2 regions of the Mucilaginibacter sp. UYP27 genome follow, and region 2 is predicted to be linked to the other one. Evidence: riboswitches for the same ligand, from Rfam matches in the RefSeq annotation. Region 2 holds a riboswitch; the other holds the start of a gene.
What was found. Region 2 has a riboswitch for S-adenosylmethionine ahead of ABIB39_RS12565 (O-acetylhomoserine aminocarboxypropyltransferase/cysteine synthase family protein). Riboswitches for the same ligand answer to the same signal wherever they lie in the genome.
Positions count from the first base shown of each region.

Region 1 (4,494 bases), on a different contig from region 2:
TACTGTTGTTTTTCCGTACGCGTTAATTATGGCTGCTGTTGGTTTAACCGAGGGCTTGCTAACCCTAAATCTTGTCGACGAAATGACCGCCACCCGGGGCAACGGCAACCGTGAATGTATCGCGCAGGGCAGCGCCAATATCCTTAACGGTTTTTTCTTTGGGATGGGTGGCTGCCCTATGATAGCCCAAACGCTTGTAAATTTATCCGCGGGGTCAAGGGCAAGGCTCTCGGGTGTTATAGCATCGTTAACCATTTTGATGATCATTTTGTTCGGCGCCCCGGTTATTGGCCAATTACCTGTGGCTGCGCTTACGGGTGTAATGGTGATGGTAGCTTTTGGCACCTTTGAATGGATCAGCTTTATAATATTTAATAAAATGCCCCGGCAGGATGTGTTTGTAGGCATACTGGTAGCCATTATCACCATAGTGCTTCATAACCTGGCGCTTGCAGTATTAATTGGCGTGATCATATCTGCCCTGGTATTTGCCTGGGAAAGCGCCAAACGCATCCGCGCCCGCAAGTACACTGATGGCAGTGGCGTAAAGCATTACGAAATTTACGGTCCGCTGTTTTTTGGTTCGGTAACCGCCTTCAACGAAAAGTTTGACGTTGCCAACGACCCAAATGAAGTAGTGATAGATTTTAAAGATAGCCGCCTTGCGGATATGTCGGGCATCGATGCTTTGAACAAACTAACCGAACGGTACCAAAAGGCAGGCAAAAAACTCCATCTGCAACACCTGAGCAGCGATTGCCGCGGGTTGCTAACCAATGCTGCTAATGTTATCGATGTAAATATCCTCGAGGATCCGGCCTACCATGTGGCAACGGAGAAGAAAGTGCGTTAGGAAAAGGTTCTCCTCTCCTTTAGTTTAGTAAATACTTTTATTCGCTATAAAACACTTTGCACTTACTCACTACTATTCACCGGGCAATCCAGATTTATTTTTCTCCCTGAAATTCAACGAATTAAGCACAAGATCAAATAATAAATATAAAGTCTATAGGAATTATAGAATTAATATCTACTTTTGTGATGTAATCGTTCTTTAAATATACTTATCCAGAAAGACAGAGGGAAAGGCCCTATGATGTCTTAGCAACCTGTACGGCCCCCGGGCTTGTGTAAGGTGCTAATTCCTGCTTCGCAACTTGGCGGAGACAGATAAGCTGATTTAATTGAATTGAATGCCACGCGGCATTCTCTTTTAGCCATTAAGGCTTATCTCTCTTAAAACACTTCTCTGGATTTTATTGACAACAAAATTTGCAATGCATAGCTTTACGCTATCGGCCTTACCCAACCCCTCTCCGCAGGAGAGGGCTTAGAAACAGGGGCTAACATTTAAAATATAAAAAAATATAACCATGAGTTTAAGACTTGGCGACGACGCCCCAAACTTTAAAGCACAAACATCGCAAGGCGAAATTGATTTTTACGAATACCTGGGCGACAGCTGGGGCGTGCTATTCTCGCACCCGGCAGATTATACACCCGTTTGTACCACCGAACTCGGTAAAACCGCATCACTTAAAGACGAGTTTGAGAAACGCAATGTAAAGGTAATTGCCCTTAGTACAGACAGTGCAGAATCGCACAAGGGTTGGATAAGCGACATCAACGAAACGCAGAACGTGGAAGTTACCTTCCCGATAATTGGCGACGAAAGCCGCGAGATTTCGCAGGCTTATGACATGATCCACCCCAATGCATCTTTAGTGGCGACCATACGCTCGTTGTTCATCATCGGCCCGGATAAAAAGATAAAACTGATCATCAGCTACCCGGCATCAACCGGAAGGAATTTCCAGGAGATATTGCGAGTGATTGATAGCCTGCAACTTACGGCCTACCACAGCGTAGCAACCCCTGCCGACTGGAAGGATGGCGAAGACGTTGTAGTGCTGCCATCTATAAAAACTGAAGATATCCCGGCTAAATTCCCTAAAGGGTTTACCGAGGTGAAACCATATTTACGTACAACACCACAGCCCAATAAATAAGGGCTGATAATAGAGTCGCGTGGCCGAGAGGATAGGTATGGGTCTGCAAAACCTTTAACGGTAGTTCGAATCTACCCGCGACGTCCTAACTATAATAACTGACTAACTGATTGCGATGGGCCGGGGGGCTCATCGCTTTCTTTGTTTAAGAAACCTCTCCCCAGCCCTCTGGGAAGGAGAGGGAGGCTAAAAAATCTTTAACCTTCTTTGCGCAGTAGAGAGGGTAGCGCACGTAGTGCCGCGGCGTGAGTAAAATGGCGAACTGGCTTATTTAATAACAATCCCACCATTCACTTGTATATTTACATATATGAGCAACCCAACCCATACCTGGCCTAAACTTGATTTTCATTACCTAAAAGATACCATTGCCACCGTACACATGTGGACGCAGATGATTGGCAAGGTGCGCCTCAAGAAAATGCCCTGGATAAACCACTCCTGGCAGGTTACGCTTTATGTAAGCGCGACAGGGTTGACCACAGGCAGCATCCCTTACGAAGGAGGGCTTTTCCAGGTTGACCTCGATTTTATTGATCATCAACTGCATATATCTACCAGCACGGGCCAAAAGGTAACATCGGCCCTGGGTGCCGAAACCATTGCCGGGTTTTACAACGAGTTGATGCTAAACCTGAAAGCAGTGGGCGTAGAGGTAGAAATTTACGCCGTGCCGAATGAACTGAAAACGGCTACCCCCTTTGCAGAAAATACCGCGCCATGTACCTATCATCCCGATGCGATGAACACCATTTGGCAGGCACTGATCCATGTGAATAATGTGTTTACCGATTTCCGGTCTGGATTTTTGGGTAAGTGCAGCCCGGTACATTTCTTTTGGGGCGCGTTCGACTTAGCGGTTACCCGTTTTAGCGGCCGCACAGCACCGAAACACCCCGGCGGCGCACCAAACATGCCCGACGATGTGATGCAGGAAGCTTACTCGCACGAGGTAAGTTCATGCGGGTTTTGGCTGGGCGGCGAGCAATTTCCGCACCCTGCGTTTTACAGCTACTGCTACCCAACTCCGGACGCCTTCAGCAAGCAGCAGGTGAGCCCGCCCGAAGCATTTTACAGCGGCGAATTAGGCGAATTTTTATTAACCTACGAAGTGGTGCAGCAATCTGCCAACCCCGAAGAAACATTGAAGAAGTTCTTGCAAAGCACGTATAATGCCGCTGCCGTTACAGGCAATTGGGATAAGGGCTTGGAGTGTAACCTGCAGGGATTGAAGGAATAATTAGCCTCTCCCCGGCCTTCTCAGAAGGAGAGGGAGTGAAGAAGAGGATAATAAAAAAAGCAGCCATTCAGACAATTTTTTTATGCATGTTCACGGAAAATGCAAATTTATAAAATCTAAATCTGTTGATAATGAGGTTCTTGTGGAAATTTTGCAGTGTTCACGCCGTGAACATCCGGTATCTCTCTCTAACCCTTCTGTGAGAGGAATTAAAAAAACTAAAACGAAAAACTTCGCTCCTCAATTTGTGCTTTAGGCGAACTTATCTTCTGCACACACCATGTCGTCATGCACCGCAAACCCTGCACATTGGTGGTTTTTATCGGCTCAAAAAGTTCGCCGCCTAATTCTGAGGTATATTCCAACAGGATCTGCTCGTTCACTAAAAACCGTTCGGAGCCATCCGGCAGGGCGTAACGGCTGTTGCCCAAATCAATAACTTTATCCTCAATCCCAATATCAGATGCCAGGCGGGCAAACAGGTAACCGCCCGGTTTTAGCACCCGCCACATCGAGCGTAGCATGGCATCAAAATGGTTGCTATCGGTAGCAAAGTGCAGTACCGCATTGCTTATCACCAGGTCAAATTCATTATCTTTAAAAGGCAGGTCTTCTGCCTGGGCCATTGAGAAGTTTTCGGCCGATACTTCAGGTGCAAGGATCTTGGCAAGATCTTGTACTTGCGCAACCGCGTCGGGGTTTGGGTCGATGCCATAAACGTCGAATCCGTTTTGCAGGAAATAAATGAGGTTGCGCCCGCCGCCACAGCCCGCGTCCAGCACTTTTTTACAATCATCAAACCGCCCTTTCAGAAGCTGGTCGAACAGGTAGATATCAATATTGCCGAATTGTTGTTGCAGGGTGTTCATAGTGTTGATGTTTATCGCAGATTACTCACCCTGACGCCGCTTCGCTGGTCGACCCTCTCTGCTGCGCAAAGAGGGTTAGAAAAGTCAGGGTGTTCACACCCCCTCTTTGCGCAGCAGAGAGGGGGCAGGGGGTGAGTCAACTTTTAGGCCCTAATGTAACAATATTGCCAACTGTTTTAATAATCAATTACTCGGCTTGCACATTATCGCATATATTTTTATTATTGTGTATCGCTAACACAATGGCGATGGTATTATCTCACAACCCAAGTACCATACCAAATTGCCTAAAATTAAAACCATACTGTTACTGCTATGCTGCTGCATGCTTGGTAGTTACGCCTCCGCGCAAAAAAAGAACGCCAACTACAAATAC
Region 1 covers NZ_JBEPPE010000006.1:134,502-138,995, reverse strand. The annotation lists gene ABIB39_RS18140 (SulP family inorganic anion transporter) at 1-853, shown strand, start outside; SAM riboswitch class I at 1,062-1,177, shown strand; gene ABIB39_RS18135 (peroxiredoxin) at 1,374-2,009, shown strand; tRNA gene ABIB39_RS18130 (tRNA-Cys) at 2,023-2,093, shown strand; gene ABIB39_RS18125 (DUF5996 family protein) at 2,320-3,249, shown strand; gene ABIB39_RS18120 (class I SAM-dependent methyltransferase) at 3,468-4,118, opposite strand; gene ABIB39_RS18115 (DUF5916 domain-containing protein) at 4,402-4,494, shown strand, end outside.
Region 1: it holds a riboswitch for S-adenosylmethionine, as region 2 does, so the genes downstream of both, ABIB39_RS18135 (peroxiredoxin) here and ABIB39_RS12565 (O-acetylhomoserine aminocarboxypropyltransferase/cysteine synthase family protein) in region 2, are expected to answer to the same signal.

Region 2 (4,494 bases):
CCAATAAACTAATTTATAACCGGCAGCTTGTAATAGCGATGTTTCTCCGTTTCTGCAAACTGATAATCGTTGTAATCGGTCACCACATTATATAGCGTATCTCGCTCTATGGGGTAACGGCCGGCGTTTTTTATCAGTTCAACCAGCTCTTGTGTGCTCATGGCCGGTTTCTGTTCTTCGGCGCCTGCCATAGCGTAGATCTTGGTGGTGTCATCAAGCGTGCCGTCAATGTCATCCACCCCAAAGTTAAGGGATAGCTGCGCCGTAGTACGGCTTATCATTGCCCAGTAAGCCTTTATATGGTCGAAGTTATCCAGATAGATCCTTGCTATGGCATAATTGCGCAGGTCTTCTACCACGGTAGATTCCGGCACGTTGCTCATCTGGTTATCCTGGTTGCGGAATTTTAGCGGGATAAACGTTTGGAAACCTCCGGTTTTATCCTGCAACTGCCTAAGCTGTTCCATATGGTCAACCCTGTGGCGGTATTGCTCGATATGGCCGTAAAGCATCGTAGCGTTTGAGCGCATGCCCAATTTATGCCATTCTTCATGGATGGCAAGCCATTGGTCGCCGGTACATTTATCTTTGGCTATCAGGTCGCGCACTTCGGGATGGAAGATCTCGGCTCCGCCACCCGGCATAGATTCCAGGCCTGCGTCTTTCATCAGCTTCATACCGGTGGCATAATCTATCTTAGCCTTTTTGAAAATATAGTGATACTCAACCGGTGTTAACGCCTTCACATGCAGATCAGGCCTGTGGGCTTTGATCCTGCTAAACAACTCCGAATAAAAAGCGACATCATACTGCGGTAGAACACCGCCTACAATGTGCACCTCCGTAACAGGTTGGTCGTCGTATTTTTTTACGATATCCAGCATCTCGTCCATAGTGTATTCCCATCCGTCTGCACGCTGTTTAATCAAGCGCGAGTATGAGCAAAACTTACAATCATAAACACAAAGGTTTGTGGGTTCGATGTGGAAATTACGGTTAAAGTATGTTTTATCACCGTGTTTTTGTTCGCGTATGTAGTTGGCAAGTACTCCCAGGTAGCCCAGTTCGGCTTTTTCGTAAAGCAGAACGCCTTCATCAAATGTAATGCGCTGGTTATGGAGTACCTTCTCAGCAATGTCTTTTAGTGCCGGTAAAAGCCGGGGATTATTCAGCAAAACCAGGAAATTATCTGATACTTCCATTTAGAAAAATATTTGGGCAAATGTAGCAAAATGCCGCAAGTTTAAAACGGAAGTATCAACTTAACCAGTGTTTGAACATGCAACTATGACAGTGCGGTTACAGATGAAGCGATCTTAATATTCGCAACACTTTTACAGATGCGGCTATAATTATAAAATAATTCTTAGTTAATTTGGCGGCATACATTCCCAGTCATGAAAATAGAAACCATTGCCATACACGCCGGTAACCATACCGACGCTTCAACTAAAGCAGTTATACAGCCCATTGTTATGGCTACTACTTTTGAGCGCGATGGAGATGGAGGCTTTGCAGCAGGCTACCAGTATAGCCGTTCAAGCAACCCAAACCGTACCTCTCTAGAGCATGTATTGGCGCAATTGGAAGGCGGTGCAGAAGCAGCGGCATTTTCATCGGGCAACGCTGCGGGCATGTCTGTTTTTCAATCACTTGAGCCGGGTACGCACATTATAGCGCCCGATGATATGTACCATGGACTGCGTAACCAACTTAAACAACTTTTTGCCGGGATCCTGGAGTTTGATTTTACTGACGTGAATGATAGCGAGGTTTTACAAGCGCATATCAAACCCAATACCGGGGTTATTTGGATAGAAACACCATCTAACCCGTTGCTTAAAATTACCGACATAAAAAAGGTAGTGGCGATAGCGCGCGAACACAATATAAAAGTAGTGTGCGATAATACATTTGCCACTCCTATTTGCCAAAACCCTATCGCGTTGGGAGCCGATCTGGTAATGCATTCGTCTACTAAATACTTTGGCGGCCACAGCGACCTGATGGGCGGTGCATTAATTACTGCCGAAAAAAGCGACTGGTGGGAAAAGATCCGCAATGTACAAACCATGGGCGGCGCCGTGCCCTCTCCTATGGATTGTTACTACCTGGTGCGCAGTATTAAAACCCTGCCTTACCGTGTTAAGGGCCATGTGCAAAACGCGCAATTGCTGGCTAATTTTTTAGTGAACCATCCGGAGGTAGAAGATGTGATGTACCCTGGCCTTACATCTCATCCGCAATATGAAATTGTTAAAGCCCAAATGAATTACCCCGGTGCCATGATGTCATTCACTTTAAAAGGTGGTGAAGTAAAGGCCAAAAAGGTTGTTAATTCGCTCAAGGTTTTTACCCAGGCAACCAGCTTGGGCGGTGTGGAAAGTTTGATAGAGCACCGCGCGTCAGTTGAAGGGCCGGACACTAAAACACCGTTTAATTTGTTGAGGGTATCTGTAGGGCTGGAGCATATTGATGATCTGATTGCCGATCTGGAACAGGCGATGGCATAATTATTATAATGCTTTACAACGGTTTTACATATAAATGATAATTTATTAAAAATTTAATTTGGATTTTAAAATCCGATTAGCCTATATTTGAAACATTATTTGGTAGCGATACCACGATCAATTTTCCCTCACACGGATTTTGGTTTATAAAGAAGCGGCGAGAGATCAGGCTCAGAGAACCGCTGGCAACCCTACAAGGTGTAGAAGGTGCCAATTCCTGTCCCGGAGAATAGTTAACCGGGGGATATAAATTTTTAATCATGAAAAGTTTAACTTACGTACAAATAAACACATCGCAGGCCCCATCGGCCCAAAGCTTAGCATACAACCAATTCCACGGCTGTATTTGTATGTGTTGCTGCTGCTGTTGATTCGGTAACACGTTCCCTTTTCTGTTTTCCTGAAAAATACGTGATCTGCTGAATAGGATAGTTCTATCCTGTCGTAACCTTTAACATTTCATTTAAATACCCTTAATCTACAGAATATGTCTAAATTAAAATTCGAAACACTGCAACTACATGCCGGACAGGAAGTTGACCCTATTACAGGCGCGCGTGCAGTACCATTATTTCAAACCACATCATACGTGTTTAAAAATGCCGAGCATGGTGCAAACCTGTTTGCGCTAAAAGAATTTGGCAATATATACACCCGTTTAATGAACCCCACCACCGATGTTTTTGAGAAGCGTATTGCCGCTCTTGAAGGTGGCATCGCGGCTTTGGCAACAGCATCAGGCCAGGCAGCACAATTTATCGCCTTGAACAATATTTTACAGGCCGGAGATAACTTTGTTACCTCCCCTTTCTTGTACGGCGGTACTTATAACCAGTTTAAGGTTGCCTTTAAACGCCTTGGTATAGAGGTGCGTTTTGCCGAGGATGATACCGCGGAGAATATCGAAAAACATATCGACAGCAAAACCAAAGCCATCTATACCGAAACCATCGGTAATCCCGGTTTCAGCGTCCCCGATTTTGAACAACTGGCTAAATTGGCGAACAAGCACGATCTGCCGCTGATGGTTGATAATACATTCGCCGCAGGCGGATACCTGTTCCGCCCGTTACAGCATGGCGCCCATGTGGTTGTAGAATCTACCACTAAATGGATCAACGGGCATGGCACCAGCATTGGCGGCGTTATTGTAGATGGCGGTACTTATGATTGGGGCAACGGCAAGTTCCCGCAGTTTACCGAGCCAAGCGAAGGCTACCACGGTTTAATATTCAATGACGTATTTGGTGTAAACGGACCTTTTGGAAACATCAACTTTATCATTCGTGCCCGGGTTGAAGGTTTGAGGGATTTTGGGCCGTCGCAATCACCGTTTAATTCATGGTTGAATATCCAGGGATTAGAAACTTTGTCGCTGCGTGTACAACGCCATGTAGATAACGCCCTTGAACTTGCCAAATGGCTGGAGCAGCACCCACAAGTAGAATCTGTTAATTACCCGGGGTTGGAATCATCAGCGTCCCACACCCTTGCCAAAAAGTATTTGAAAAATGGTTTCGGTGCTGTGTTGTCCTTTAAAATTAAGGGTGATAAGGAACTTGCCAATAACCTCATCGATAACCTGCAATTGGTTAGCCACTTAGCAAACGTGGGCGATGCCAAAACATTAATTATACAGCCGGCGGCTACCACGCACCAGCAACTTTCAGATATAGAGCAGATATCTGCCGGGGTTTTGCCGGGCCAGTTACGCGTTGCCGTTGGTATCGAACATATAGATGACATCAAGGCTGATTTTGAGCAGGCATTTGCCAAAATAAAGCAGCCTGAATTAGCATAACGATTTTTTTAGTTTTTTTAGTTTTTAAGTGATGTTATGAGGGGGCGGTTGTTTTAGCCGGCCGTCCCCCAAATAACGAAGAGTAACAAATGAGCACACAAAGTTTTACCTATACCGGAACGTTTGAACTGGAATCCGGCCAGAAACTGCAAGGACTTACAATTGGCTTTAATACGTACG
Region 2 covers NZ_JBEPPE010000003.1:198,344-202,837, reverse strand. The annotation lists gene mqnE (aminofutalosine synthase MqnE) at 9-1,202, opposite strand; gene ABIB39_RS12570 (trans-sulfuration enzyme family protein) at 1,398-2,513, shown strand; SAM riboswitch class I at 2,655-2,766, shown strand; gene ABIB39_RS12565 (O-acetylhomoserine aminocarboxypropyltransferase/cysteine synthase family protein) at 3,001-4,314, shown strand; gene ABIB39_RS12560 (homoserine O-acetyltransferase family protein) at 4,404-4,494, shown strand, end outside.